DNA from 2 places in the Paraburkholderia sp. A1RI-2L genome. Region 1 is predicted to be linked to the other one. Evidence: riboswitches for the same ligand, from Rfam matches in the RefSeq annotation. Region 1 holds a riboswitch; the other holds the start of a gene.
What was found. Region 1 has a riboswitch for cobalamin ahead of cobG (precorrin-3B synthase). Riboswitches for the same ligand answer to the same signal wherever they lie in the genome.
Positions count from the first base shown of each region.

Region 2: it holds a riboswitch for cobalamin, as region 1 does, so the genes downstream of both, PWP93_RS27370 (TonB-dependent receptor domain-containing protein) here and cobG (precorrin-3B synthase) in region 1, are expected to answer to the same signal.

Region 1 is NZ_JARBTA010000002.1:1,235,621-1,251,074, reverse strand. It holds gene PWP93_RS20520 (hypothetical protein) at 1-147, opposite strand, end outside; gene PWP93_RS20515 (lipocalin family protein) at 139-765, shown strand; gene PWP93_RS20510 (hypothetical protein) at 1,029-1,271, opposite strand; gene PWP93_RS20505 (BCAM0308 family protein) at 1,467-1,961, shown strand; gene PWP93_RS20500 (hypothetical protein) at 2,014-2,610, shown strand; gene PWP93_RS20495 (acetyltransferase) at 2,765-3,727, opposite strand; gene PWP93_RS20490 (FAD-dependent oxidoreductase) at 3,762-6,077, opposite strand; gene cobM (precorrin-4 C(11)-methyltransferase) at 6,528-7,253, opposite strand; gene PWP93_RS20480 (cobalt-precorrin-6A reductase) at 7,265-8,023, opposite strand; gene PWP93_RS20475 (cobalt-precorrin-5B (C(1))-methyltransferase) at 8,020-9,123, opposite strand; gene cbiE (precorrin-6y C5,15-methyltransferase (decarboxylating) subunit CbiE) at 9,126-10,385, opposite strand; cobalamin riboswitch at 10,460-10,638, shown strand; gene cobG (precorrin-3B synthase) at 10,772-12,157, shown strand; gene PWP93_RS20460 (precorrin-8X methylmutase) at 12,150-12,776, shown strand; gene PWP93_RS20455 (precorrin-2 C(20)-methyltransferase) at 12,773-13,507, shown strand; gene cobJ (precorrin-3B C(17)-methyltransferase) at 13,495-15,219, shown strand; gene PWP93_RS20445 (vWA domain-containing protein) at 15,238-15,454, opposite strand, start outside.
Region 2 is NZ_JARBTA010000003.1:906,738-922,191, forward strand. It holds gene PWP93_RS27320 (NAD-dependent succinate-semialdehyde dehydrogenase) at 1-1,270, shown strand, start outside; gene PWP93_RS27325 (PDR/VanB family oxidoreductase) at 1,439-2,407, shown strand; gene PWP93_RS27330 (PAS domain-containing protein) at 2,699-3,772, shown strand; gene PWP93_RS27335 (tartrate dehydrogenase) at 3,982-5,061, opposite strand; gene PWP93_RS27340 (HAD family hydrolase) at 5,341-6,015, opposite strand; gene PWP93_RS27345 (hypothetical protein) at 6,076-6,291, shown strand; gene PWP93_RS27350 (hypothetical protein) at 6,419-6,778, opposite strand; gene PWP93_RS27355 (hypothetical protein) at 6,916-7,083, opposite strand; gene ubiM (5-demethoxyubiquinol-8 5-hydroxylase UbiM) at 7,425-8,714, shown strand; gene PWP93_RS27365 (ribonucleotide-diphosphate reductase subunit beta) at 8,718-9,752, shown strand; cobalamin riboswitch at 9,849-10,046, shown strand; gene PWP93_RS27370 (TonB-dependent receptor domain-containing protein) at 10,346-12,229, shown strand; gene PWP93_RS27375 (H-NS histone family protein) at 12,487-13,092, opposite strand; gene phbB (acetoacetyl-CoA reductase) at 13,780-14,523, opposite strand; gene PWP93_RS27385 (acetyl-CoA C-acetyltransferase) at 14,805-15,454, opposite strand, start outside.

The DNA.
Region 1 (15,454 bases):
CATGGCGCCGAGCGGTTCGATGCGCTCGGCCTCGCATATATCCATATCATCGAAGATCGTTTTTTGGCCCCGAACCCACGCGCTCAAATAAGTCTGCTCGAAATGATGATCGACATAGGTCAGCCAGCACGGCGCGCCGTGATCCATTCTGTCTTCAGGCGCCACGTTTCTGCGCTTCAGGCGGTCGCGGCTGCAGTCATTTTTCTCCTCGCGGCTTGCGCCACCCGCACATCGGGCAATACCGCGGATGCAGTCCCGAGGGAAACGCCACCGCCCGCATTACAGTCCGTGCCGGTGGACCTGACGCGCTACATGGGCCGTTGGTACACGATCGCCACCGTGCCGTACCTGGGCGAACGTGAATACGTTGGCAGCTACGCGGACTGGGAACTACGCAAGGACGGCAGGATCAACGACAACTACTTCGGAAGACGCCACGGCTTCGATCAGCCGGTGACGGGAGGCACGCTGGTCGCGAGCGTGGTGCCTGGCAGCGGCGGCGGAAAGTGGCGGGTGACGATCTTGTGGCCGTTCGACATGGTGGTCCTCACGGTCTACGTGGACCCCGATTACCGCTACACCGTGCGCTGCGAGGAGAATGGCAGCCCCATCTGGATCTTGTCCCGCACACCGGACATGGATGAAGATGTGTACGCTGACCTGGTGCGCCGGCTCGCGGCAATGGGTATCCGCACCGACAGGCTGCGGCGAGTTCCGCAGCACCCCGAACAGATCGGCCAGCCGGGTTTCATGGCGCCCCGCTGAGGCAACGTTTCACTGCATCTCTGCATGCGCGAACCGTTTGCGCGACGAGCGCCCCGGGCGGCATGGGTGCGAAGTTCGTCAAGCGCGGGAAGCACGCCGCATTCGGCCGACTTCGCAAGTCATCGGCGAGTAACGGCAAGAGGCGTGACCGGAGCGGGTCGTGCCCCTGCGCCGGGTTTGTTTTCTCCTGCGGCCTCGCCACTGGCGTTACTGCGCCCTACTTCGGAGCGGCAAGGTCGCAGGAGCGTCGCGCGTTCGCGATCTCAGGCCAGGTCATATTCGCGCATCATTTCGGCAATCACGGCTTTCAGAGGCGCAACGCACTCCTGCGCCCCCCCTCGAAGCTCATCGATGACCCAATTGCAACCGCCGTTCTCCGCTGGATCGACCTTGCGCGGAACCGTGATGTCGCAATCCCGGCAGGTCTCGCCTAGATCGGCGTTTTCCTGGACTCTGCGAAGAATCTCCACGCGAATGTTTTCAGCAGTACCAACGTTCTTGATCATGTTCATCTCCATGACACCACCGGAATCGCTTCCTCGATCATTCACCGATGTAAGGACTGCGCCAATGCCGAGCCGTCCCTCTATCCGCCGCTCCATTCTTTCCTCGCGGCGTCCCGCAGCGTTGACGCACATCAATTGAGGCCGCCCTCGCCGGCGTAGTGTCGTTTCAGACACAAACTTCGGAGGTCAGCGCACATGAAATCGAAAGCTCAGCCATTCAAGGCCGGGAGTCACGAAAACGTGTTCCCGGATCTGGGTCATGACGCATACAGGCTGCAACACAAGCTGCACGAGCCTTCTGTATGTCCGACATGCGGCGCGGTATATCACGAGGGCCGCTGGCAATGGGTGACGCGCATGCCCGGCGCGGTCGAGGTCGTTTGCCCTGCCTGCCATCGCATTGCCGACAATGAGCCAGCAGGTTACCTCTACATCGAAGGCGACTTTGCGAAGCAGCATCGCGAAGAACTGATTCATCTTCTGCGCCATCACGAGGAGCAAGCGCGAGCCGAACACGCGCTGGAGCGGATCATCAGCATCGAGGATGATTCCGGCAAAACCGTCGTTACCACGACGGGCATTCACCTCGCCCGCAACCTGGCTTCGGCGCTCAGGGCGGCGTTCCACGGAACGCTGGAGCAGAAATACAGCAAGGATGAAAACTTGCTCCGAGCCTACTGGCGGCGCTAGACGACGTAACGCAGGCATCCTGCCTGCATCAGATGGAAATCGAGGTACCGATATGGAAGATGCCTTCGAACGACGCGCCCTGCTGCTTCACCTTGGGCGCACGCTGCAACTGCTGGCCCGCATTCTCGAAATGCGTCCGATAGCGGAGACCGTAGGGGAACTGATCTCGCTGCATCCGATACTGGAAAATGAAATCCTGCTCGGGCAGGTTTCCGCTTCCATGAGCGTGGAGGAATTCGTTGTACGCACGCAGCAGGCGTTCTGTGGCTGGCCGCAGGCGTTGCTTGATGAAAGGCTCGACCACGACGCATTCGCCGCATCGGTGCGCGACCGTCTGTTCGCATTGAATCTGCGCGGCTGGCATGCCTATGCCGCTCGCCTGCGCTCCGAGGTCGCGTGGTTCGGCCTGGAACCCGCCTTGGCCAACCGGCCACGCGTGCGTCATCGCAAGAATGACCGCGCAATTACGCGATCGCCAGTACGTGCGGATGTGGCTGACGCGGGGACTACGGCGCCAGTGTGGGACATCGAGCGCGACATCGAGCAGGTCAAAGATGATACGGGGCGGGTTGCGCAGGCGGTCGAAGGCATTGCGCCTCCGGACCGCACCGGGCGTGCAAACGAGCAATATCTCCCCGAGTTCGAGTGAGGAGCGGAGATATCGGGTGCTCTCGATCGGCGTGCATCTGCGCATCACCCGCTTTCGATGGCAGGCTTGGCGCTTTTCGTCGTGCTCGGAGCCGCTGTCTTTTCGAGCTTCACGCTCATGCCAGACGATTGAGCGAGGCCCGAGTTAGCTCGACTCATGCGGACATTTCGTATGCCTGACGAAATGCGGCAACGAACGCATCGAACGCCGCGCGTGGCAGATGGCCGATGCCTGCGGCGCCGGCCCGCCCCGCTCCGCCGAAAAGACGGCAAAAACGGTCCGCACCAAATGGCGCCGCGAGCGGTGCGCGTATGCTCGCGGTCCAGAAGCCCCCGGCAGTGGGCGTGAGCACCGCATGCGCGCGTTCGGGCGCCTCCCGTGAGAGCCGGTTCGCGAAGGCGCCGCGCACACGGCGCGCCCAGCGCTCGTCCGGCAGCATATAGACCTCGGTACTCGCCGATGTCGCCGCCGGGCGCTGCTCGCATGCGAGTTCGAGGTCCTCGCGCCGCACTCGCCCGAGCGTCGCGAGAAGCGGACAAGCCCCGACGAAATCGAGCGGGTCCGCATATGGCTCGAGCAGCGCGTAGAGCGCCGCAGGATCAATCAGCAGATCGTCCGTCGAGTCTCCATAGCCCGCATAGTTCACGTTCTCACCGAGTTCGCGCAGGCTCGCCTCGTCGCCGGAATCGATGCCCGCGAGCCGTGCGAGCCGGTGAGCCGCGTCCGGCAGATTGTCGCCGAACGCCGCCGCGACCGCCCATGCGCGATAGCGCCCTCCCAGCCGCCGGTCCACGAGCATGCTCGTGCAGACATCGGGCGCCGTATCGATATCCGCATGCAGCAGCGGGTGCCGCGGCAATCCGGTCGCGACGTGATGGTCGATATAGTCAATCGTGACGCCGCGCGCGAGCAGCGCGAGTACGGCGGCGCGGTTGACGTCGAACGAGAGGTCGAGGGCGGTCACATGGTCGCCGGGGCTCGCGATGACCCGCGCAAGCAGTGCGTTGTCCCGCTTCGGCCCCGTGATCAGCACCGCGTTGCGCGGCGTCGCGAGGCGCAGTTGATGCAGCGCGAACAGGCCGTCCGCGTCGCCGTTGCACACGTCGAAATATTGCATCGCGCTCCCCCATGCCTGTGCGTGCCGGCGTGCGCTATTTGCACACCTCGTCTTCGTAGTCCGAGGCCGCAAGACCCGCGCGCAATCTCACTTCGTCCAGGTCGAGCACCGCCAGCGCCGCTGCCCGGCCAAGCGCCTGCAGCGACGCGATCGACTCCGAGGAAAAATCGAAGTCGCGCGCAAACGACACGCCGTCCATGGACGTGCCATCGAGCGCAATACGGTGGATCTGCACCGGCACGTGGTTGCCCATCAACCGGATGTACTCGGGCGACTGCCGCACGCGCGCGGCGGCCGCTGCGTCGAGCTGGCCGGTGATGCGCTCGACAAGATCGCGGAAGTCGTTGGCGTTCTCCTCGAAGCGCAGATCGTTGCGCACGCGGTCCGCATAGACGATCTCGTCGCGGCGCAGCATCACCTCGAAGAGATTCGACGGCAACGGCCGCGCCCCGGAAAACAGATCGACGACGAATACGCGTCCCGCGACTTGCCCGCAGCGCTCGATCACGAGATCGAGCGGCGAGTTGCTGACAACGCCGCCATCCCAGTACGCGCGGCCCTCCACCGTCGTCCATGGCATCGCAGGCGGCAGGCTGCCGCTCGCGAGCAGATGCTCGGGTGTCAGCCGGTCGACGTAGCTGTCGAAAATGCGCCGCTCGCCGCTAGCGACATCCACGGCACCGAGCAGCAGGCGCGTGGGACTTGCCGCCAGCGCGTCGAAGTCGACGTAGCGGCGCAGGAGCGCGAGCATGGGTTCGGTATCGTAGTAGCTCGTCCACCACGGCGCAAAGCTGCCGGTTCCCGGTGCACCCATCCACCAGCGCGGGCGCATGAAGTTCGGCACGCCGAAGAGCGCGAGATGCCAGGCCAGCTCTGTCTGCCGCAGTTGCGCACAGGTCCGCGGCGCGGAGAGCCCCTCGATCGAAAGGTCGCGCCAGAAGGCGTTGAGCGCCGCGACCGCCTGGCCGGGATGGCTCGCGACAATCGCGCCGTTGAACGCGCCGATCGACACGGCCGAAACGATGTCGGGGCAAACGCCGTGCGACTCCAGCGCCTCGATCGCTCCGCTCTCGAATGCGCCGAGCGCGCCGCCGCCCTGCAGGATGAGCACGGTCTGCGAAGGCAGTGCGCCGAGGCGCGAGCCCGGTTGCGCGAGCGCGGCACTGCCGCTCGCGAGATTGCGCCGGTGCCGGATCATCTCTTCCGCGGCGACCGTTTCATCGGCTGGCACGCCGAATGAGAACATCGCCCGCAGCACGTTGTGCCTCATGAACAGCAGCGAGTAAGGCGGCTGCGCAAACTCGCCGCGCTCGACAACCTCCAGCGCATCGGACGGATCGCCCAGAAAGTTGTAGGGCGCGTCGAAGACATCGCCATAAAAGATCGAGACGTCGCGGTACGGCATGCGCGCGCCGCGCATGTTGCGGGCGGCGAGGCGTCCCTGGCGCACGGCGTTGTCCCAGTGCTCGACGCGGCGGCGCGCGCCCAGCACAGGGTCATGGAAGTTCGCGGCATCGCCTGCGGCGTAGATGTCCGGGTCTGACGTTTGCAGACACTCGTCGACGAGCACGCCATCGGCCAGCCCGATGCCGCTGCCCGCAAGCCATGCGCAGTTCGGCTCCACGCCCGTCGCGACGACGGCGAGTTCGCATGCGAGCGAGCGGCCATCGCTGAGCACCGCGCCCGTCAGCGTGCCATGCCCCGTGAAACGCTCGACCGTGAGCCCGGTCAGCACCTCGACGCCGTGCTCCGCGCAGAGCGTCCTGAAATGCGCCGAGAGCAAGGCGGAATGCAACTGCGGCAGCACCTGCTCACCGCGCTCGACAAGCGTCACTTCGAGACCCAGCTCGCGCAACGCCGCGGCGGCCTCGACACCCACGAAGCCCGCGCCGATCACGAGCGCCCGGCGCGCGGCCGCCGTATCGGTTCGCAACGCAACGGCGTCGCCGATATCGTGCAGGCAGTGGACGCCCGCAAGCGCGGCGCCGGGAACGCTCAGCATGTGCGGGCGGGCGCCCGTGGCGATCAGCAGCTTGCCGTAGCCCACCGCGCTGCCGTCTTCGAGCTGCACGCGGTGCGCGGCACAATCGAGCGCCGCAGCCCGGGTGTGCAGCAGCAGCGCGATGTTCTGCTTCTCGTAGAAGTCTGCCGGGTGGATCGTGACGCGCGCGGCGCCGACCTTTCCTGTGAGGAAACCTTTCGTGAGCGGCGGCCGCCGGTACGGTAGAACAGGCTCCGCGCACAGGATCGCGATGCTCGCGCCCGGCTCTTCGTGGCGCAGCGAGCGCGCAGCGGTCACGCTCGCAATGCCGCCGCCTACCAGCACGTAATCGAAACGCTGCTCGCGCATACCTTGCTCCTACGAACGGTTCAACTGACCGCCGCCTGTTCGCGCGCGGCATGTGCATCCTTGATCGCCAGCACGAAGGCGTCGACAGGGAGAAGATCGAGGCGACCTGCCAGACGACGGGACCTTGTTTCTGCACCTCCTGAACGTCCGCCGTGATCGGATCGACCCGTTGCTGACACGCTGCGTCATCTGGAATGCGCGGACGGCGCCGGCGAGTGCCTCTTCAACGTCGAAGCGGATGCTCGTGCTGCGCGCCGCTGCGGCGCAAATCCATACTGAATTGCGCCTTCGCCGTGTCCTTGATTCAGGTCAAGCGCGAACGGGGCAGACCCGTTCGAATAGACAAGGAAATACACGTCGACCGCATGGAGGGCATGGAGGGCATTGACGGCCTGGATGGTCACATACTCCGGGTCGCCAGCATTAAAAGAAGGAACGACCGCGTAACGATCAGCCCGGCGCGTACAACGATGAATCGGCAAATCCTTCGGCGGCCAGCACACGCCCGACCAGAATCAGGGCAGTACGCGCGATGTCGGTCTGCTGCACCTTGCCGACGATATCGGCCAGGGTTCCCGTCACCCGTTCCTCGTCCGGCCAACTCGCGCGGTAAACAACTGCAATCGGGCAATCACTGCCATAGTGCGGCAGCAATTCCGTGACAATCTTCGCGATGTGCCGGACACCCAGATGGATCGCCATGGTCGACCCATGCCGGGCCAGATCGGCCAGACCCTCGCCCTCGGGCATCGCGGTCTTCGTCGCGTAGCGGGTCAGAATCAGCGTCTGCGATACGCCCGGCAGCGTCAGTTCGCAGCCAAGCGTCGCCGCGCAGGCCGCCGTTGCAGTGACCCCCGGAACGATCTCATACGGGATGCCCAGCGCCCGGATACGGCGCATCTGCTCGCCGATAGCGCCATAAAGCGATGGGTCGCCGGAATGCACGCGCGCGACGTCTTGCCCTTTCGCGTGCGCGTCGGCGAGCAACTGAACGATCGCATCGAGATCGAGATCGGCGGTGTTTACGACCAGCCCGGCTCGATGGCCGTCCAGCACCGCGTCCGGAACCAGCGAGCCCGCATAGAGGATCACCGGACAGCTACGGATCAGGCGCTGGCCCTTGACCGTGACAAGTTCAGGATCGCCGGGTCCTGCGCCGATAAAGTAAACCGTCATGCCTCACTCCGTCATAAGCCGGGGCGGATGGTACGGACAGTTGCGACGGTCCGCAACGTCTCTATTTCGGCAAGCAGGACTTCGATCGTGTCGAACGCGCGATCGACCTCGGGCAAAAGCGGGCGCGCCAGCATCACGACCGGCAGTCCGCGCTCGCGTGCCACCTCCAGTTTCGCCTCGGTCGCTGCACCGCCGCTGTTTTTGCTGACCACGACATCGAATCCGCTGGCATCGAACAGCGCCCGCTCGCCCTCATGCGTGAACGGACCGCGCACGCCGATCACCCGCGCCCGAGCGTTACCAGGGTGATCGTCGAGGCAGCGAATCGTCCAGTGTTGATGCGCGGGGATCTCGTCGAGATGCAACAGCGGCTCCCGTCCCAGCGTGAACAGCGGGCGCGAAAATCCGGCAAGCGCTCTGCACAGCTCGCCCCATCCGTTCACGAAACGCCAGTCATCGCCGGATTGCGGCTGCCAGGCCGGACGACGCAGTGCCCAGCACGGCACACCCGCAAGCCGGCCCGCACTCGCCCCATTCGCGCTGATACGCGCCGCGTACGGATGCGTGGCATCGACGATCAGGCCGATACGCTGATCGTCGACATACCGGGCCAGCCCTTCGACTCCGCCAAAGCCGCCGACGCGAACCTCGCACGCGAGATCCTGCGGCACCCGGCCTAATCCGGCCAGGCTGTAGACGTCGCCTGGCCCGAGGCGCCGTGCGATCTTCAGCGCATCACCGGTGCCGCCCAGCAGCAGAACCCGGGTCATTGCGCGACTCCGACGAAATTCCCCACGCGGTCGATAGCAAACACTTCGACGCTAACGTCGGGCGGCACGACCCCCTGTGCGACGCGCAGAGCATGCCGGCACACGACATCGCCGAGCGCAATGCCGCGCCGGGTTGCCATCACAAGTGCCTGCTGGCTCGTGTTGGCCGCGCGGATGTCGTTCTGCAAGGTCTCATCGGCGCCCGATTCCGCCGCCCATTGCGCGAGCAGCGGCAAGTCGATGCTCGAGCTGCGGCTATGCAGGTCGAGATGACCCGCCGCCAGCTTGCTCAGCTTGCCGAAACCGCCGCACAGGCTCAGCTTCTCGACCGGCGCGCGGCGCAGGTGCTTGAGCACGGCACCGACGAAATCCCCCATCTCGATCAGCGCGATGTCGGGCAGGCCATAGTGCGCGCGCATGGCGTCCTCGCTCGCGTTGCCGGTGCAGGCGGCAATATGCTGGTAGCCATTGGCCCTTGCAACGTCGATGCCCTGATGGATCGACGCGATATAGGCCGAGCACGAAAACGGCCGCACGATGCCGGTCGTACCGAGGATCGACAACCCGCCGATGATGCCGAGCCGCGGATTCATCGTCTTGAGCGCCAGCGCCTCACCGCCCTCGACGCCAATCGTGACCTCGAAGCCGCCCGCGTATCCATACTCCGCCGCGAGTTCTGCAAGGTGCTCGCACATCATCCGGCGCGGCACCGGATTGATGGCCGGCTCACCGACCGGCAAGGTCAAACCGGCGCGCGTGACGGTGCCCACGCCGGGGCCGGCATGAAACCGCACCCCCGGCTCCGTGCTCAATTGCACTCGGGCGAACACGACCGCGCCATGCGTGACATCGGGATCGTCGCCGGCATCCTTGACCGTTCCGGCTTCCGCCCCATCCGCCGCATCGCGCCCATTGATGAAGCGGCAGAACGCGAGCGGCATCGGCACATGCTGGCCTTTCGGCAGGACGATTCGGGCGACATCGGTGCAAAGGCCGCCCAGCAACAGACGCGCAGCCGCCAGCGACGTAGCCGTCGCGCAACTGCCCGTCGTATAGCCGCTGCGCAGCGGACGCGGCGCTTCCGTCGTTTCGTCGCGCATCGTCACGGCTGTGCCTCCGCCCCGGCCCGGGTCGTGGCGGATTTCGTCACGTCCAGCAACGTAATCGGCAAGGTGGCACGCCACGTATCGAAACCGCCGAGCGGCTGGGCCTCGCTCAACGCAATGCGCGTCAGGGTGCCGCCATGGCGGTTACGCCAGTCGATCAGCACCGCCTCGCCCTGGAACGTGACCGCATTGGCCACCAGCCGGCCGCCATCGCGCAGCGCCGCCCAGCACGCATCGATCACTCCCGGCACGGTCACGCCACCGCCGATGAACACCGCATCTGGAGCAGGCAGTCCTGCCAGCGCATCGGGCGCCCGGCCCGCCACCAGTTGCAGATCCGGCACACCGAGCGCGTCGCGGTTGTGCGAAATGAAAGCCTGCCTGCGCGCATCCGACTCGATCGCGACGGCACGGCACGCCGGATGCGCGCGCATCCATTCGATGCCGATCGAGCCGCACCCTGCCCCAACATCCCACAGCAACGCACCGGGAAGCGGAGCAAGCCGCGCAAGCGTGATCGCGCGCACATCGCGCTTGGTCAACTGGCCGTCGTGCCGGAAAGCATCGTCCGGCAGGCCATGCGTCAGCGGCAACGACCGGCCCCCGTGCCCAACGTGCCCCCCTGGCGTATGGCAAGCGTGACAGGTCAGCGCCACGATGTTCAGCGCACCGATCGACGTGTCCTGCCAGGCGTCGGCGCGCAGATGCAGGCGCTTCTCACGCGGTCCACCGAGATTTTCGAAGACCGCCATCTCGGTCGCGCCGAATCCGCGTTCGTTCAGCAGTCCGGCGATCGCAGACGGCGTTGCGCCGTCCCGGCTCAGCACCAGCACGCGTGCGCCCTCACGCAAATGCGCGTTCAGCACAGCGATGGGCCGGTTCACAAGAGACACCGTCTCGACATCCTGCAACGGCCAGCCAAGGCGCGCCGCCGCGAGCGATAACGAAGACGGGCCGGAAATCACGCGCATCTGATCAGGCGGGACCACACGCGCGAGCGTGGCCCCCACGCCGAACATCATCGGATCGCCGCTTGCCAGCACGCAGACCGGCGTACCGCGATGCGACTCGATGCTGCCGATATCGAACGGTTTCGGCCACGCCTGCCGACGCGCGCGAATCCGCGCGGGCAGCATGGCCAGATGCCGTTCACCGCCGATGACAACGCCAGCATCCAGCAACGCTCGCCGGGCCGCACGCCCCAACCCCGCGAAACCGTCCTCGCCGATACCCACAATCGTCAGCCAGCAACCCATCACACTCCCGTTCGTCATCCGCTACCCGTGACTGGCCAACCGCCTGTACGCTTCGAGGCCTTCCTGAAAAAAGGCATAATACCCGCTTTGCCGGTGCCCTTCGGGGCTTCAAGGGAACACAGTTGAAGCTGTGGCTGCCCCCGCAACTGTAAGCAGCGAGTCCACACCCCCAGGGTGCCACTGGAGAACCGGGAAGGCCGGTGTGGACAACGACCTGCGAGCCAGGAGACCTGCCGGCCCATCGATCGTGCAAGCCATCACCGGGCGGGGTGTACCGGTGCGCGTTCTCTCCCTGTCGAGACAACGTGGCAGTCGTACGACGCCAACTTCGTTGAACCTTGAGCCACGTTTCACAGCCTTCGTTACGGCCATCGGCCTGCCCTGCGTTGTCGCGCATCGTCGCTGCGCGCGACGGCGGGCTGTGTCGCGTCAAGCTGCCCGGCGGCGTGCTGCACGCGGCGCAGGCGCTCGCCATCGCCGATGCAGCCGGGGCGCATGCATCGGGAATCGTCGAGCTGACGAATCGCGCCAATCTGCAATTGCGCGGCGTGAAATCGGGTCACGAAGCCGAACTTAGCCGGCGACTGCGCGATGCGGGCCTCGGGCCGCATGTTCCGTCCGCGCTGACCTTGCCCCCATTGCAGGCCGCATCGCAGGCAACGGCAGCCGACGACGTGCGCAATCTGCTGCTGAGCCCAAGCGCCGGCATCGACGAATACGCCTTGTGCGACACGCAACCGCTCGCCCGGGAGATCCTTCTCCTGCTGCAAAGCGAGCCACGTCTTGCTGCGCTGTCCCCCAAATTTTGCGTGCTGCTCGACGGCGGCGAGCGTCTCGCCGCGCTCGATCATCCCCATGATCTCTGGTTCGCTGCAATGGAAGCGAAAGCCGATGACGACCCGTGGTTCGCCATCGGTCTTGCGGGGCAGCCGCCTGCGTGGCAAGACAGTGCGGCAAACCCCGCACTGGCCGCGGTTCGCGCGCGCGATCTCCCCACCATGATCATGGCGCTGCTGCACACGTTTCTCGACGTCGCCGCGCCCGACGAGAACCGCATGCGCGACCTTCTCCGCCGACTGTCTGGCGCAGATATCGTGACACGCGCCGCCGCCCGCGCCGCCATCGAACTGCGATGCGATTCCACGGTTTGCGCATGGCGTCGCGCCCCCGCCGATCCTGGCCGCCGATTCGGCGCCTGGCGGCAACGCGATGCCCGCCTGTCGCATGTCGGCGGCCAGCCGCCGCTGGGCCGTATCGATACGCAGGGTCTGCGCGCACTCTCGCGGCTTGCCCAGGACCACGGCAACGGCACGTTCAGGTTGACGCCATGGCAAAGCGTGCTGATACCCGATGTGCCAGCCCCGGCGATCGAGGATGCCAAACAGCGCCTCGCGTCGCCCGGATTCCTGCTCGATGCTCGGGCGCCGCTCGCGCGGCTCATCGCATGCGCCGGCTCGACAGGCTGCGCGAAAGGGCTCGCCGATACCAAGCGCGACGCGCTCGATCTCGCGCAACGGCTACCCGATGGCGTCGCAGCCCATCTGAGCGGCTGCCCGCGTTCGTGTGCGGCGGCGCACTGTGCGCCGTACACGCTGCTGGCCGTCGAACCGGGTCGTTACGACCTCTATCGCCAGGAGCCGTCGCCGGCCTGCGTGCCCCTGGCCACGTCCGATGCCGCCGGACGCTTTGGCGTGCGCATCGGCACAAATCTGACCATCGAAGCGGCAGCCCGACTGCTAGGCGCTGCCGCCCGGAGCACACTTGATGACTGACTACGTTCGCGACGGACAAGCCATCTACCGCCAGTCGTTCGCCACGATACGCGCCGAAGCCGACCTGTCCCGCATCCCGCCCGACCTCGAAAAACTCGCCGTTCGCGTGATTCACGCGTGCGGGATGGTCGATATCGTCGATGCATTGCGTTTCTCCGATGGCGCGGGCGCAGCCGGCCGCGACGCGCTTGCCGGCGGCGCGCCGATCCTCTGCGATGCACGCATGGTTGCGCAAGGCGTCACGCGCGCGCGTCTGCCCGCTTCCAATGAGGTGTTGTGCACGCTCGGCGACCCGGCCGTGCCGGAACTCGCGCGCACGATCGGCAACACGCGCTCGGCGGCGGCGCTCGAGCTCTGGAGCTCAAAGCTCGAAGGCAGCGTCGTCGCAATCGGCAACGCACCCACCGCGCTGTTCCACCTGCTCGACATGCTCGACGCCGGCGCACCGCGCCCTGCACTGATCCTCGGCTTTCCGGTGGGATTCGTCGGTGCGGCGGAATCGAAGGCCGCGCTCGCCGCCGACAGCCGCGGCGTCCCTTACGTGATCGTCGAAGGCCGGCGCGGCGGCAGCGCCATGGCCGCCGCCGCCGTCAACGCACTGGCATCGGAAATCGAATGATGAATCACCGTGGGCAACTCTTTGGCATCGGCGTCGGGCCCGGCGATCCGGAACTGCTGACGCTCAAGGCACTCCGTCTGCTCAAGGCGGCGCCGGTCGTCGCCTACTTCGTGGCCAAGGGCAAGAAAGGCAACGCGTTCAGCATCGTCGAATCGCACCTCGACGGCGTGCAAATCCGGCTGCCGCTCGTCTACCCGGTCACAACCGAGGCACTCGAGCCGCCGTTGTCGTACGAGACGATCATCGCCGACTTCTACGATACGGCGGCAGCCGTGATCGGCGAGCACCTGGATGCGGGCCGCGACGTAGCCGTCGTATGCGAAGGCGATCCGTTCTTCTACGGCTCTTATATGTACCTGCACGACCGGCTGGCCGGCCAGTTTCGCGTCGAAGTCGTGCCGGGCGTCTGCTCGATGCTGGGCGGAACCGCGGTGCTCGGCACGCCGCTCGTCTATCGCAACCAGAGCCTCGCCATCCTCTCAGGCGTCATGTCCGAGGACGAACTGCGCAGCAAGCTCGCGCAAACCGACGCCGCCGTGATCATGAAGCTCGGCCGCAACTTCGCCAAAGTCCGCGGCGTGCTCGATGAGCTGGGGCTCGCGAACCGCGCGCTGTACGTCGAACGCGCCACGATGCCGAACCAGCGTATCGTGCCGCTGGCACTTGTCGACCCGATGGCTTCGCCGTACTTCTCGCTACTCGTTGTGCCGGGGCAGAAATGGCAGGGATGAACACCACGCCGCCCGTGCTCGTCGTGCTCGGGCACAGCGCATTGCCTGTGGCACGACGCATCAAGGAGGCGTGCCCCGGCGCATCGATCCACGGGCTGCTGGCGCGAGTCGAAGGCGAAGCCGATGTCGCCTTCCCCCAACTCGGCGCACATCTACAGACGCTCTACGCACAAGGCGTGCCGATCATCGCGCTCTGTGCGGCCGGCATCGTCATCCGCTGCCTCGCGCCGATGCTCGACAACAAGGGCACCGAGCCGCCCGTGCTGGCCGTGGCCGAGGACGGCAGTGCGGTCGTACCCCTGCTCGGCGGACTGGCGGGTGTCAACACGCTGGCCCGCAAGATCGCGCAGGCGCTGGACGTCGCACCTGCCATCACGACGAGCGGCGAATTGCGATTCGGCACCTGTCTGCTCAATCCGCCGGATGGCTATGTGCTCGCCGATCTCGATCAGGGCAAGCATTTCGTGTCCGATCTGCTTGCTGGCGAATGCGTGCGTATCGAGGGGGTTGCGCCGTGGCTGGACGACGCGCCGATTCCCAAGGACGAGCGCGCCCCGCTCACCATCCGGGTCACGCCACGCGCGACAGAAAGCAGGCGCGGCGAACTCGTCATCCATCCGCGCAGCGTGGCGGCTTGCGTGCCGGAAACGGAAGCGGCCGCAGACGCGGAAGCGGGCAGCGCGGCAGCCATTGCCGCAGCCATGTCGGCGCACGGGCTTGCGCCGGATGCGCTCGCGGTCCTGCTGGCGCCTGCTTCACGGATGGGAGACCCGTCGCTGGAAGCGGCAGCATCATCGCTCTGCATTCCTCTGCGATTCGCCGATGGCGGTCCGAACGTTGCACAAATGCTGGCGGACTCGACGAGCCCGCGATACGAGATCCGTGCTCATGCCAGCGGCGTGACGCTCGCAGTCGCGCCAATGCCTGTCACTCCTTCGCAGATCGGTCGTCGCCGGGGGCGTCTGAGCGTCGTCGGGCTTGGGCCCGGCAGCGCAGGGCTCATGGCCCCCGACGCGCGCGCGGCGCTGGATGCTGCGACCGACATCCTCGGCTATGAAACCTACGTGAAGATGGCCGGCCCGTTTCGCGACGCGCAACACCTGCACTGCACCGACAACCGCGAAGAACTGCTGCGCGCCCGCCACGCGTTCGAACTGGCCTGCGAAGGCCGGCAGGTTGTCGTGGTGTCGTCGGGGGACCCGGGCGTGTTCGCGATGGCCGCAGCCGTCTTCGAAGCACTCGACACGAGCAGCGATGCGCGCTGGAAAACCGTCGATCTGCGCATCGTGCCGGGCATCTCCGCCGCGATGGCCACGGCGGCAAAGGCAGGCGCGCCGCTTGGACACGACTTTTGCGTGCTGTCGCTGTCCGACAATTTGAAGCCGTGGAGCATCATCGAAAGCCGCCTGCGCCACGCGGCCGAAGCGGATCTCGTGATGGCGCTCTACAACCCGATATCGCGAGCCAGACCGTGGCAGCTCGACCGGGCCCTCGAGATCGTGCGGGAACAACGCTCGCCCGCCACCCGCGTCGTGCTCGGCCGGGACATTGGCCGTCCCGGCGAAGCGCTGACCACGACGACGCTTGGCGCGCTGCAATCCGCACAGGTGGACATGCGGACGATGGTCATCGTCGGTTCGTCCACGACACGCGGCGTTGCGGGCGGAGCAAACGGGGAATGGATTTACACGCCGCGATGGTATGAAGCGTGAGGATTCACTGGCGCACACTCATGAAATGACCACCAGTTCCTCCGGCAGCAGGTAGTCCGCACCCCATGCGCGGGCGAGTTGCTCACCTCGCCCCGCCGCTTCCCGGGCGCAGTCGATCACTACCACCCGATCCGCAGCCAGCGGTCTGGCGGGCTGTTCCCGGCTGCGTCCGTCGCTTACTACCCACAACACCCGTTGCTGGGATGGCTTGCGCCGCTTCGCACGCGCCAGCAGA
Region 2 (15,454 bases), on a different contig from region 1:
ATGGCGCGCCACCACCGCCAAGGAGCGCGCGCGCCTGTTGCGCAACTGGTTCGAGCTCATCATGGCGAACCAGCAAGCGCTGGCCGAGCTGATGACGCGCGAGCAAGGCAAGCCGCTCGCCGAAGCGCGTGGCGAGATCGCCTACGCGGCCTCGTTCATCGAGTGGTTCGGCGAGCAGGCCAAGCGCATCGACGGCGACGTGATCCCGAGCCCGAACCCCGACCAGCGCCTCGTCGTGACGAAGGAGCCGGTGGGCGTCGTCGCCGCCATCACGCCGTGGAATTTCCCGGCCGCGATGATCACGCGCAAGGCCGCACCGGCGCTGGCCGCCGGCTGCACCATCGTCATCAAGCCCGCCAACGAGACGCCGTTTTCCGCGTTCGCGCTCGCCGCGCTCGCAGAACAGGCCGGCATTCCGGCTGGCGTGATCAATATCGTCACGGGCAAGTCGCGCGAGATCGGCCTCGAACTGACGTCGAGCCCGCTCGTCAAGAAGCTCACTTTCACGGGCTCGACCGAAGTGGGCCGCCTGCTGATGCGCCAGTGCTCTGACACGGTCAAGAAGGTCTCGCTGGAGCTGGGCGGCAATGCACCGTTCATCGTGTTTGACGACGCGGACATGGACGCCGCCATCGAAGGCGCCCTGCTCTCGAAGTACCGCAACGCGGGCCAGACCTGCGTCTGCGCAAACCGCTTCTACGTGCACGACTCGGTCTATGACGAGTTCTGCCGCCGCTTTGCCGGGCGCGTGTCCGCGTTCAAGGTGGACGACGGTTTCGCCGAGGGCGTGAACATCGGCCCGCTCATCACGGAAGCGGCGCGCGACAAGGTCGACGGCCTCGTGCGCGATGCCGTGGCGCAAGGCGCACGCGTGGTCACGGGCGGCGCGCCGCACGCACGCGGCGGCAACTTCTACGCGCCCACCGTGCTCGCCGACGCGAAGCCCGGCATGGCCGTGCTGTCCGAAGAAATCTTCGGGCCAGTCGCGCCCATCGTGCGCTTTTCGAGCGACGCCGAAGTCGTGCAGCTCGCGAACGATTCGATCTACGGGCTCGCAGCGTATTTCTACAGCCGCGACATCGGCCGGATCTGGCGCGTGGCCGAGCAGCTCGAGTACGGCATCGTCGGCATCAACACGGGCCTGATCTCCAACGAAGTCGCGCCGTTCGGCGGCGTGAAGCAGTCGGGCATCGGCCGCGAAGGCTCGAAGTACGGCATCGAAGATTTTCTGTCGATCAAGTACCTCTGCATGGCGGGCGTGGCGCGCTAATACTCGCTGGCACGCGCTGACGGGCGGGTGCGGTCCGCGCCGCATCCGCTCCTTTTTCCAGATTCAGAATCGACCGCCCGGGGCAATCCCACCGGGCAATAACGAAGCAACCTCAGGCCGGCGTCCGCGCTCTTCGGAGCAGCCTGGCCCGGGGCAAAGGAAGGCATCATGAACGCCCGCGAATCGATCACTGTCGACGTTGTCGCCGTCGAGCAACTCACCCCGCTCATCAAGCGCTTCACGCTTGCGCTGCCCGATGGCGCACCGCTGCCGTCGTTCAACGGCGGCGCCCACGTGCTCGTCTCCATGCAGGACGGCGAGGCGTGGCACCACAACGCGTACTCGCTGCTGAGCTCGCCGCACGACACGCGCCAGTATCAGATTGCCGTGCGCCGCGAAGAGGCGTCGCGCGGCGGTTCGGCGTTCATGCACGACAAGGTGTCGGCCGGCACGCGTCTCGCCATCGGCTCGCCCGCCAATCTCTTCGAGCTCGCACCGGGTGCGAAGCGCCATGTGTTCATTGCGGGCGGCATCGGCATCACGCCGTTTCTCGCGCAGCTCGCCGAACACCGCCCTGACGATGGCCAACTCGAGCTCGAACTCCATTACGCATACCGCAGCCCCGAGCACAACGCCTTCGTCGATGAGCTGAAAGCCGGCCCGCACGCGGCCAACGTGCACTGCTATGTGGACAGCGAAGGCCAGCGCCTCGACCTGCTCAAGCTCTTCAAGAGCCTGCCCGCCGATGCGCATGTCTACGTGTGCGGCCCGCAGGGCCTGAACGATGCCGTCTACGCGAACGCCGCGCTGCTCGGCTGGCCGAAGGCGCAACTGCACTCGGAGCAGTTCGCCGCCACCGACATCGCCGGCAAAGCCTTTACGGTGGTGCTCGCGAAGTCGGGCATCGAGCTCGAAGTCGGCGAGGACGAGACCATCCTCAAGGCCATCGAGCGCGCGGGCGTGACGGTGGAGTCGCTGTGCCGCGAAGGCGTGTGCGGCACCTGCGAAGTGGCGATCCTCGAAGGCGAGGCCGACCATCGCGACCAGTATCTCGACGACGACGAAAAGGCAGCGCAGAAGACCATCCTGCTGTGCGTGTCGCGCTCGCGCACGCCGCGCCTCGTGATCGATCTGTAAAAACCGCGCACCGCACGACGGCTTTGCGCCTGGCCGCGAGGCCGCTATACTGCCCCGAGACGTTGGCCCAGGCGCCAATCCGTTAAACTAGCGGGCGATTTGCGGCTGGAAGCACGACATTCGGGCCGCGCGCCCGGGCGTCCACTGGCGCATCACCGGCGGCATATGCCCCGCCCGATCGGCGGACTGAGGCGTATGCCGCCCTTTTCATTTGATCCGCTCGTTTGATCCGTTCGTTTGATCCATTGATTCGATCCGTTTGACCGCGCGATTCGTCATAGAGGGAAATGGATGTCCGAGGATACGTTCGCGTTCCGTCTCAAGGTGCTGCTCGAGCACAAGAAGCTGAGTTTGCAGCAAGTGGCCGACGCCGTCGGCATTTCACGCCCCGCCGTGCATAAGTGGACACGCGGCGGCGAAATCGACTATTCGAACCTGCGCCGCCTCGCGGCGTTTCTCGACGTGAACTGGGTCTGGCTGCGCTATGGCGACAACGCAGTGAAGGACCTCGGCATCGCGGGCACAACCGAGCTGCCCATGACCGACCTGCGCCGCCGCTACACGGCCGAAATCATGTCGAACGAAGCGCGCATGAAGCAGGCCCAGGAGTTGGCGGGCATCGTCACGTGGGAATGGAATCTGGTCGCCGACGAGCTCATCTATTCGAGCAACTGCGCGCAAATCTACGGCCGCGAGATCCATAGCAACGAAGAGTTCTGGGAAATCCTCCATCCCGAAGACTCGATCTGGCTGAACGATGAAGCGATGAAAGAGCTGGTCGCCAGCAAGACGCCGCGCGTGTGGGACTTCCGCATCATCCTGCCCGATGGGCAGATCCGCTGGATCGAATCGCGCGTGGCCACGCTGCTCGACGACGCGGGACGGCCCGTGCGCGTGGTGGGCACGACCATCGACGTCAGCGCGCGCAAGCAAGCGGAGTTCGTCATGCAGCGGAACCTGCAACTGCTCAACGACGCCGCGCGCATCGCGGGCATCGGCGCGTGGCGCTGGCTGCGCGCGCCAGACGAACTGATCGTTTCGGACGAGTGGTGCCGACTGTTCGGCGTCGATCCTGCAAAGGCGCCGCGTCATTATGTGGAGCTCTCGCAGCACATTCATCCGGACGACCGCGCGGCGCGCGAATCGGCTGTGAACGATGCGCTCACGCATCGGGCTGACTATCGCGTGCTGTATCGCGCTTCGCTGCCGGACGATACGTGGCGCCTCGTGGTGGAGCAAGGCCATGCGCGCGTGGCGCCGCATGGTGAGGATGTATGGCTTACGGCGTTGTGTCGCGCGGCCCAGCCTGCGGACATGGCGCAGAGCGCGACGGCAGCGGCTGTGCAACCGCCTGGCGAGGCGTGAGGGTTTCGGTCGGCGGCCTCGCCAAAATCACGATTGGGGTCCCCTTGGCGCGCGCCAATGCGCACGCCAAGGGCGAGGATATTCAATCGAGGGTTTTTCCCGGGTAAGCCGCTGGTCACAAAAAAGCGCCTGGGTTCCGCACTGGAACACCGGGCGCCTCTAAAGCCATTACGTTCTCTACAAAGCCCAGACCAGGGCTCGACTCAAGCTCAAATCAGGGCGGCCACGGCCTTGCCCACGTCCGCCGTCTTCGCCGCGCCGCCCATGTCCGGCGTGCGCGGGCCTTCCACCAGCACCTTTTCGATCGCCTGCATGATCGCGTCATGTGCGGCCTTGAACTGCGCGTCGCCGTTGCCGAGGAACTCGAGCATCATCGCACCCGACCAGATCATCGCGATGGGGTTGGCGATCTCCTTGCCGAAGATGTCCGGCGCCGAGCCATGCACCGGCTCGAACAGCGACGGGAACGTGCGCTCCGGGTTCAGATTCGCCGATGCCGCGAGACCGATCGTGCCCGTGCATGCGGGGCCGAGGTCGGAAAGAATGTCGCCGAACAGGTTGGACGCCACCACCACGTCGAAGCGGTCCGGCTGCAGCACGAAGCGCGCGCACAGGATGTCGATGTGCTGCTTGTCCCACTTCACGTCCGGGTAGGCTTGCGCCATCGCGGCCACGCGCTCGTCCCAGTACGGCATGCTGATCGAGATGCCGTTGGACTTGGTGGCCGCCGTGAGCTTCTTGCGGCCGCGCTGGTTCGCGAGCTCGAACGCGTACTTGAGAATGCGGTCCACGCCGTGACGCGTGAACACCGACTCCTGCAGCGCGAACTCGCGATCGGTGCCCTCGAACATCTTGCCGCCCACCGAACTGTATTCGCCTTCGGTGTTCTCGCGCACCACGAAGAAGTCGATGTCGCCGGGCTTGCGGTTGGCGAGCGGGCACGGCACGCCGGGCAAGAGGCGCACCGGACGCAGGTTCACGTACTGGTCGAATTCGCGGCGGAACTTCAGCAACGAGCCCCACAGCGAGATGTGATCGGGCACCTTGTCGGGCCAGCCCACCGCGCCGAAATAAATAGCGTCGAAACTTTTGAGCGTCGTGAACCAGTCATCCGGCATCATCTTGCCGTGTTCAAGGTAGTAGTCGCAGCTCGCCCAGTCGAAATGCGTGAATTCGATCGACAGACCGAACTTCGCCGCCGCTGCCTGCACCACGCGCACGCCTTCGGGCATCACTTCCAGGCCAATGCCATCGCCGGGAATCGCCGCGATCTTGAAGGTCTTGCTCATGTCTCGTTCTCCGTTGCCTCGCACGCCTGGATTGACGCGCTCTCGATGACTGCAAGGATGCCTCAAAGGGCGCCGGAAATAAGCCCCCGGCCCGTGGAGACATTGAACACGATTCGTGAATAATCAGCAGCGGGGAATCGAGGCCGGCATGTTCCCGCAACGCGTGGCACTGCGGATACGACCTGTAGATAGGGGGCGATGAAACCCCGGCAAACGAGCAGAACAGTTTGGCGAAGGTATCGATGTTGTTCGTCAGGCCCGGCTTGCCGGCTGACGCCTTCACGCAGGAAGCGCTTCTATGCCGAACCACGCAGAAACGCGCTCGACCGCCTGATCCAGGCTCTCGAGTACCGTCAAGCTAACCTCCATGACCTCGGCCGACGGCTGCTTTAGATCCGGCACCGTCACAACTCGTATCCCTGCTCGATGTGCGGCAAGCACACCGTTCTCGCTATCCTCGAACGCCAGGCAATCGCCCGGCGACTTGCGCAGACGAGAAGCCGCGAGCTCATACACGGCCGGATCCGGCTTGCCACGGGCGACTTCATCCCCTCCTGCAATCGCACCAAAAAAATCGAGCACGCCGACCCGTGCAAGCCGGGATCGAATCTCCTGGCCACTCGATGACGAGGCTACGGCACATGGGACGCCTGCATCGGCCAATGCGGTGAGCAGGCGGTGGACGCCCGGCTTCAGGGGAAACACGGGCGGGGTCGTCGGAGATTGCAAACGTTGCCGAGCTTGCGCAAGTGCTGCCTGAAAGAGCGGCTCTGCGCCGAACATTCCGGCTAGCATCCTGTGGCACTCAGGCAGCGTCCTCCCGATGATCTCGACATAGTCGACAGGGCGGATGTGAACCCCAAGTTCGTGTCCGACGGCTATCCACGTGTTCATGATCGTTCGTTCCGAATCGATCAACAACCCGTCCATGTCGAAAATTGCTCCAGAGAACATATGCAAGAATCTCGAGTGCTTGAAGGTGTATGCCACTATAACCGTGTGCCGGAATGCCATGTGGTTGATACCGACGAAAATCTGCCGAGTTCCGTCAAGCTCGAATTGCCGGTTGAACAACGACACACCCTTGATGGTCAGCGATCGAGGGGTAACGGAACGAATATCCCCGGCGGCGTCTGCCGGAAAGTCGTAGCCAAATCGATCCGCCGCGAGCGGGAAGCCCGCTGCTTCATGCAGTTCTGGCTTGGAAGCAATTGGTTACCGGTCGTATAAGCCCGCCCCCGAGCGCGTGCAGCCCGCACCCACTACCTGAGCGCCTGGCCGGAAACCCCGCAGGATCAGTGGCAAACCGATATTTGCGTTCCGCCCGCGTGAGAGGCCGAGCAGTCGTGCAAGCGAGCTAACGGACGCGCGCCACTCCACGCACGCGGATCATCGCATCGACCGCGGCGGCCAGTTCCGAATCGAGCTGGGGCCAGCGGTCCACCGGAATCGTGGGCGCCCGGCGCGACCGGTCGCGCATCGCGCCCGGCAGGCAACCGGCTGGCTGCGCGGTCCCGCCGTAGCGAAACACGCGCGCACGGCCAGGCGCGACCTCCTCGACCACATGCACGATTCCCGCGTCAAGCCACATGCGCAGAACGGCCCGTACGCTGCGCGCGTCGATCCTCACGCGCGCCGCCAGTTCCGTTGCCGTACCGCAGACGCCCTCTTGCATCACATCGATCAGCCGAGCTGCTACCTCCCCTCTTTCCCGCATGCTGGTCTCCTCTCAGGAAAGCCTGCCCTGTAGCCGGGATGCAGGCATTGTCGACTAGGTTCCCGGCCAGCGCCGGCAATCGCATTTCAAGCAGGCGCTCGTAGGGCAACGCTAACCCGATTGGCCGCACAGTCATCTCAAAATGGGATGCGTGCACGTGCCGGCATGGCGGGCAGGCAATCCTGCAAATGATTTGGAATCCTTTTTTGTAGTGCCGACATCGTTGCAGACTGATTTTCGCGGTTGTTGCGCGGTTTTTTCGTGGTTGCTGCCCGCCATCGCAGCGATCTTGAGGTCTTGCTCATGTTTCGCTCTCCGTTGCCTCGCGCCCGGATTGGCGCACTCGATAACCGCAAGGATGTCTCAAACATCGCCAGCGCAGGGCAATCCGTCGCTATCGGCCATGCCGCTATCCGGGATAGATTGCCGGTCGCCCGTGCGGGGATCGGCGCGCTCCGCATTTAACCGAATGCGCCCTGCAACCGGAATACGCAAGGCGGACTAGTCCGAAAGAAGCAAGCGCGCACCCGCACCCCATCCTCACGCAGGATGGACAGCGGCCCCGGCGCTCTCTAAGGTCTGCGAGCCCGCGTTCGCACCCGCAGCGACCACTGCAAGCGGATTCGCACCGGACTCGCACCAGGGCATGGCGACGTTCGCAGCCCGCCGCACGACGTTCGTGCATGGCGGCGCACGCAGCGTTGGTGATTTGAATATCGATGGGAGGATCCCGGTGAAAGCCGATATCGTCGTTGTGGGGGCTGGCCCGGCGGGTCTGTGCTTCGCCCGTTCGCTCGCTGGAACAGGCCTGAAAATCGTGATCGTCGATCAGCAGAGTGAGGATGAACTTCGCAATCCAGACTTTGACGGACGTGAAATCGCGCTCACGCATAAATCAGTGGGCATGCTGAAACAGCTTGGACTATGGAAGCGCATCGAGAGCCAATCGAAGTCGCGTCTGCTCGACGCACGCGTTTTCAACGGCAAGTCTTCGTACGCACTCGAGATCGGGCGCGACCTGAGCCCGCACGACGAACTCGGCTGGCTGGTCGCCAATCACCAGATTCGCAAGGCCGCCTTCGAAGCGGTGCAATGCGCGAAGGAAGACGGCGCGGACATCGACGTCCGCACATCCCAACGCGTGGTCGGCGTCAAGTCCGACGACCACTGCGCCACCGTGCAGCTCGAGGGCGGGGCATCGATCGAAACGCGCCTGATCGTGGCGGCGGACAGCCGGTTTTCGTCCACGAGGCGGATGATGGGCATCTCCGCGCGGATGCGCGACTTCGGCAAGACGATGCTGGTGTGTGGCATGACGCACGAAAAGCCGCATCATCATGCCGCGTGGGAATGGTTCGGGTATGGCCAGACGCTCGCGTTGCTGCCCATGAATCCGCACCCGGCGTCCGGCGCGTTCCAGTCTTCCGTGGTGCTCACGCTCACGGGCCGCGAAATCGAGCGGCTCACACACGTGGACGCGCGCACCTTCGCCGACGAAATCGAGCGCCGCTTCGACCACCGCCTCGGCAAGATGGAACTGGTCACGACGCGACACGCGTATCCGCTGGTCGCGGTTTATCCGGAGCATTTCGTGGCGCGACGCTTCGCGGCGGTGGGCGATGCAGCGGTGGGCATGCATCCGGTCACGGCGCACGGCTTCAACCTTGGCTTGTCGGGCGTCGGCACGCTCGCCGGCTCGATTCGCGAAGCCTGCCTCGCCGGGCGCGACTACGCGTCCGATGCGCTGCTGCAGCGCTACGAGCACAAGCATCGTCTGGCAACGCGCCCACTCTATCTGATCACCGGCATGATCGCGTCGATCTACACGCGGGATCATCTGCCTGCACGCCTGGCGCGCGATGTCCTGTTGCGCGCGGGCGATCATCTACGTCCCTTCAAGCGAGGCGTGGCCGCTTACCTGGCGGGAGGGCTCTGAGCCATGACCAGCAACGGCAAAACCCATGCGCAGCAGCAAGCCACGCGCGCCGAAGACAAGCGCGTCGTCAACGGCCGCGGAGATATCAATCAGCTCGCGCCGTTTCGCTATCCGTGGGCGTGGGAGTGCTTTCTGAGCGCGAACCGCAATCACTGGACGCCGCTCGAAATTTCCATGAGCGACGACGTGCACGATTACCAGCAGCGCCTGACCGAAACGGAACGACACGTTTTCGAAAACGTGCTCGCCTACCTCACCACGTCGGACATTCTGGCGATGCGCAATATCGGGCTCGCGGTAATGGAAAAGATGACCGCGCCCGAATTGCAAATCTATCAGGCTCGCCAGGTCTACGAAGAAGCGTTGCATACCTGGACTTACCAGCACTGCATCGAAACACTCGGGCTTGACCAGCAGGAAATCTATAACCGCTATCGCGTCGTGCCCGAAATTCACGCCAAGATCGCGCTCGCGAACCAGCGGCTCGAACGCATTCTGGCGCCCGGCCTCGACCTCTCGAACCGCGACACGCTGCACGAATTCGCGCTCGCCTACCTGTTTTTCGCGGCCGTGTTCGAGGGCTGCTGGTTCTACAACGGCTTTACGCCGGTGTTCGCGCTCCAGCGGCGCGGGTTGATGAAGGCGACCGCGCAGCAGTTCCAGTACATCATGCGCGACGAGGTGCTGCATTGCGGCTTTGGCATCCGCGTCATCCGGCAGCTACTGGAGGAGGAAAACCTGCAACTCGATCCGCGCGCCGTGCAACGGATCTGGGAAGAAGCCGATGCGGCGGAAACGGCTTATGCGGGCTATATCCTGCGCGAGCCGATTCTGGGTTACTCGGCCGATTTGCATTGCGCACAGTTCCGCTACATCGCGAACCGTCGCGCAGGTCAGTTGGAGATGCCCGCGCCGTTTCCCGGTGCCGAAAACGTGCTGCCCTGGCTCGACGAGCAGGCCAATTTGCGCAAGGAGAAGAATTTCTTCGAAACTCGCGTGACCGAGTATCAGACGGGCGGCGCGCTGGACTGGAATTAGGCCTCGGGGCTGAATCGCCGTGCCCTTGGGCCCGCGCCCAAGGGCGTTTTCACAACGCCCGATGCATATCGGGTTGACGCCCGCCACGCGCGGCCATTACCCTTGCGCCCTGATGGTTCCCGGCGACGGGATCAAAAGGGAACGCAGTGGGGCCGCCCCCGACCCCGAGTCTGCGGCTGCCCCCGCAACTGTGAGCGGCAAGTCCATGCCAAACGCGCCACTGGGAAACCGGGAAGGCCGGCAAGGGGCGTCGACCCGCGAGCCAGGAGACCTGCCATCGACCGAGGTCCAAGCAGCCGCACGGGGCGGGGTGTCCCGATGCGCAAGCACCGCCCGTGCGCGGTCGCCCGTTGCAAGGACAGCCCGACCTCAGGATCAGTTGCATGTCCACCACGATTGAAACGGCTTCCGCCCAGGAAGCCCGTTGCCGCTGCATTGACGAACGCTTTGGCCAGCGCACAAGCTACATTCCGCCGGCTCCCGGCGGCTCCGGACAAGACCGCCGGCCGAAACTCCGCCATCTCGCCGCCGCGTGCGCCATGAGCGTTTATGCATGGCACAGCGCTGCCGCTGCCGCGCCCGTGACGCCCACGATGCCCGCGACGCAGCCGCCGGCCGCCGCCGCATCCACCGAATCCGCCGCCTCGGACAACGACACCACGCTGTCGAACATCCTCGTGGTCGGCGACACCCAGCATCTGCCGCAATCGTTCGACCAGCGCTACGCGAGCACGCAAGTGCTCACGCGCGAAGACCTCGACCGCCTCTCGCCCGCCGACCCGAGCATCACGCAGGCGCTCGCCACGCTGCCGGGCGTGACCGTGTCGCAAAGCGGCGGGCCGGGCTCGCTGGCTTCGGTGAGCATTCGCGGCTCGTCGCCCGAGCAGGTGGCCGTGTTCATCGACGGGATCCGCATTGGCTCCGTGACCACGGGCATGCCCGAATGGGCCGACCTGCCGACCGATGCGTTCGACCGCGTCGAGGTGATCTCGGGCCCCGCTGCCGCCTCGTTCGGCGCGGACGCCGTGGGCGGCGTCGTGCAACTCTTCACGCGCCACGCGTCGAATCAGCCGAACCGGACCACGGTGTCGTTCGGCGGCGGGTCCAACAAGACCTTCGACACGATGCTGAGCACCTCGGGCACCGTGCCCTCGAGCGGACCGCTCGCGGCGCTCGAAGGCCTCACGTATTCACTGGGGCTGCACGACTACAACACCGCGGGCATCGACGCGACCCGGCCCTGGGCCTACGGTCACGAGGACGGCCGCAATCCGTATCACGCCCAGGACGTGAATGGGCGGCTTGGCTATGCGCACGACAACTGGTCGATTTCCACATTTGCGCTGTATCACCAGTCCGATCTGTCCTATGACAACGCGGGCGGCAACGACCGGCAGCGCGACCATCAACTCACGACCGGCGCGGCGTTTCACCTCGACATCACGCCGTTCACGCAATTCGACCAGTCGGTGGGCTACGCAACCGATCGCCAGTTCATCTACTCGAACGATCCCGCGATACCGACCGATCAATTCGACTCGACGCGCTTCTCCACGTCGACTTCGATCACGCATCAGGAGCGTGGGCACACGCTGTTCGGGCAGCCGCTTTCAGGCGAAACCAAGCTCGCCTACGACTTCTCGCGCGAACTGGCCTACTTGCCCGTCGAGGTGCCCAGCGGCTTGCCGGCGCGCAACGACTCCGCAGTCTCTTTGCACCAGTCGGCAACGCTCGGCGACGTGACGCTGTTCCTCGCCGGACGCCACGAGATCGTCCAGGGGCAGGCCGTCAATACGGGCAACGCCGCGCTCTCGTGGGCGATCACGCCGGTCTACACAGCGCGCGTTTCCTATGGCAACGCGTTCCGGCTGCCGACCTTCAACGATCTGTACTATCCGGGCTACGCGAACCCCAACCTCCAGCCAGAACGCAGCGACACGATCGAAGCGGCGCTCGATGCCAACACGTCGTACGGCACCTTCACGGCCGCCGTGTACGACACGCGCGTGCACGACCTCATCACCTACGATTCGCAGACCTTTCTGCCCGTAAACGTCGGGCGTGCGCACATTCAGGGGCTCGACCTCTCGTACAAGGGCACGCTCGGGGCGTCCACACCCGTGAGTCTGGCGATCGGCATTCTGAATCCGCAGGACGTGACCGACCAGACCTGGCTCAATCGCCGCCCGCGCCAAACCGTGAGCCTGAGCGTCGACCATACGTGGGACGAATTCAACCTCCACGCGCTCAACACGGGCGTGTCATTGCTTTACGGCGGCTCGACCTTCGACGATCAGTTCAATACGCTGTATTTGCCGTCGTACACGACGGTGAGCCTGCGTGCTTCGTATAAGGTGAATGCGCACCTGTTGCTGTCCGCGTCGATATCGAATCTGTTCAACCGGCAGTACATGACCACGTACGGCTATAACAGCCTCGGCCGGACCGCGTTCGGCAAACTCACCTATACATTCTGATTGCGCGCCGCACCGATTACACCTGCCTTTCAGAAATTGCCGCGCGCAAATGGTAATGACGCAAATGCTGGCCGAAATAATCGGGCCCAGCATTACGGAAATTGTTAATTGAGGATGATGGAAAAAAGATGCCGCCAGTCGATCTGCGGCGACACCGGTAGCCTGTGTTGCGCTGTCCCGTTCGGGAATGGCGTGACACCGGCTACGGTCAGGTGAGTTATCGAACAGCTTGATCCAGGCGTTCGATCAGAGAAGGATCAGGCTGCAGTTGCGGGCGCTGCGGCGGCCGGCGCGGATGCGCGTGTCTTTCTTGCAGTCATCTTGCGCGGTGCTGCAGCTTTCTTTGCGGGAGCAGCTTTCTTGCGCCCAGGCCTGCCAGCCGCTGCTTTTTTAACGGCGGTGGTTTTTGCGCCAGCCTTTTTTGCTGCCGCACGTTTCACCACGGCCTTCTTCACGCCAGCGGCTTTGGCCGATGCCGCCCTGGGCGCCGCGCCCGCCGTGATCAGGAATTTCGAGCGGTCCTTGGCGTCGCGAATCCAGGCGGGTGCACGCCCGCGTCCGCTCCAGGTTGCGCCGGTTTTCGGATCGGCGTATTTCGCCGCGACCGGATGTGCGTTGGGATGCAGCGCTTTCGCTGCGCCATTCGCAGCCTTGACGCCGGGCCTGCGGCCGCGTCTTTTGCCAACGAAGCGCTCGATATCGGCAACGCTCAAACCGTGCTTTTGCATCAGATCGCGAATTCTCGCGAGACCGATGGACGATTGCTTTTCGGCAATCGCTACCGCCTGTTTCTCAAGCTTTGCAATCTTCAGCTTGATTGCGTCCAACGTAACCATACTCATTCTCCCTGTCAGGAATTCCACCCCCAAGCAGCTGTTTGAACTTCGTTTGCATGTCGAAGTTTGGCTTGGCCCATATAGGCAATGCCATCATGGCATACCCAATTATGACGGCAAAGCGACAATACATGCAAATCGACTGCTATTGGCCCAACGATTCGCAGACTCAATCCACGGCAATTTCGATATCGAATTCTTCCAAATCCTTTCACTCGACGATATCTACTTGCACGATAGTCGCAAGCCGGTCCGCACACAACTGATTTGGGCCGCACGATGTGGATTTCGAAAAAATTCGAGTTTGTCGCGAGACGCTGTGGACTTGCGAAATGACAGGTGGCGCTTTTAGCCCGTTTCAAGTGCGGATGATCGCCTTCGCGCAATGACGATTACACGTTATTTCAGCAAATGCGGGGCAGCCAGCTAGAGGTATTGAGTTTCGCGGCTCTTGTTGACGAGAATGTTGGACCTCACCACTGCCATGCGCGTGCAGTAGTCGGCGCCGAACGCCGCGCCATTGACGATCGCGTTCCGGTGATTCCGCGGCGGCTTGCCGAAGATGTCGAAGTTGGGGAGGTGCTACGGATTGGATCGGCCTCGAACGCAGGATTGCGCGGCCTTCTCGCGGCAGTCGCCCACGCGGAACACGCCGCAAACTACGCCGACCAGGACGGCCGGCGCGGCTTGCGGCGAAATGAGACGAGTACAGCGTTACTGCATGTGCTGGCCGCCGTTGATGGGGATATTCGCGCCGGTCACGAAACTGGCGTCGTCCGAGCAGAGGAACAGCACGAGCGCGGCAACTTCATTCGGGCTGCCGAGACGGCCCATCGGGATCTGCGGGATGATCTTCGTATCGAGAATCTCCTGCGGAATGGCGGTTACCATCTTCGTTGCAAGATAGCCCGGCGAAATCGTGTTCACCGTCACGCCCTTGCGAGCGACTTCGAGTGCGAGCGATTTCGTGAAGCCGTGCATGCCGGCCTTCGCCGCTGCATAGTTCGTCTGGCCCACGGCGCCCTTGGAGCCGTTCACCGACGAAATATTGATGATGCGGCCCCAGCCGTGCTCAACCATGCTGTCGCACAGCGGCTTCGAGATATTGAAGATGGAGTCCAGATTGGTGCGCAGGACCATATCCCAGTTGACCTTGTCCATCTTCTTGAAGGTCATGTCGCGCGTGATGCCCGCATTGTTGATCAGAATGTCGACGGGGCCGACTTCGTTCTTGATCTTCTGCGCGCCGCGCTGGCACGAATCGTAGTCGGCAACGTCGATGGAATACGCGTGGAAATCGCGGCCCGTCTCGTTCATTCTGGCCAGCCAGTCTTTGACACCAGCATTGTCCGGCGAGTGCGTGACGACGACCGTATAGCCCGCGTCATGCAAACGGACGCTAATTGCCTCACCGAGACCGCCCATGCCACCTGTTACCAATGCAATACGCTTAGTCATCCTTTCTATCCGCGAGAGAAAATTTCAATGATCCACATGGCGTACCGTTGTTGAAACGCCACTTCTTGCATGCCCGGCATCCTCGCATGCGAGGCGAAGACCACTCGGGCAAGATCGCGCGGCTTATTGTGTCCGTCTAATGTTGCGCGAAACTTGTCCGGTTTGCCCGCCAAGGCACATCACGTGCTGCGCGGGCAAACCGTTTGACTTCAATGCGGCCCGATCAGCGGATCAGGCGCGCGTTGCCCGGCTCAATCGTGTTCAATCGAGCTCAATCGTGTTCAAGCGCGCTCGAGCGCAAGCGCCACGCCCATGCCACCGCCGATGCACAGCGAGGCCAGACCGCGCTTTGCATCACGGCGCTGCATCTCATGCAGCAGCGTCACCAGAATCCGGCAGCCCGATGCGCCGATCGGGTGACCAATCGCAATCGCGCCACCGTTCACGTTGATCTTCGACGTGTCCCAGCCCATCTGCTTGTTCACGGCCAGCGCCTGCGCCGCGAACGCCTCGTTGATCTCCATGAGATCGAGGTCGCTAGCCGACCAGCCCGCGCGCTCCAGCGCTCGCTTCGATGCCGGCACCGGGCCCATGCCCATCACCTTCGGATCCACGCCGCCCGCCGCATACGCCTTGATGCGCGCAAGCGGCGTGAGGCCCAGCGCCTCGGCCTTCTTCGCTGACATCACCACCACCGCCGCCGCGCCGTCGTTCAGCCCCGACGCGTTGGCCGCCGTCACCGTGCCTTCCTTCGAGAACGCCGGCTTCAGGCCCGCGAGCGACTCCGCCGTCACGCCATGGCGCACGAATTCGTCGGTCTTGAACACCAGCGGATCGCCCTTGCGCTGCGGAATTTCCACCGGCACGATTTCCGCGTCGAAGCGGCCCGCCTTCTGCGCGGCTTCCGCCTTGTTCTGCGACAGCGCCGCGA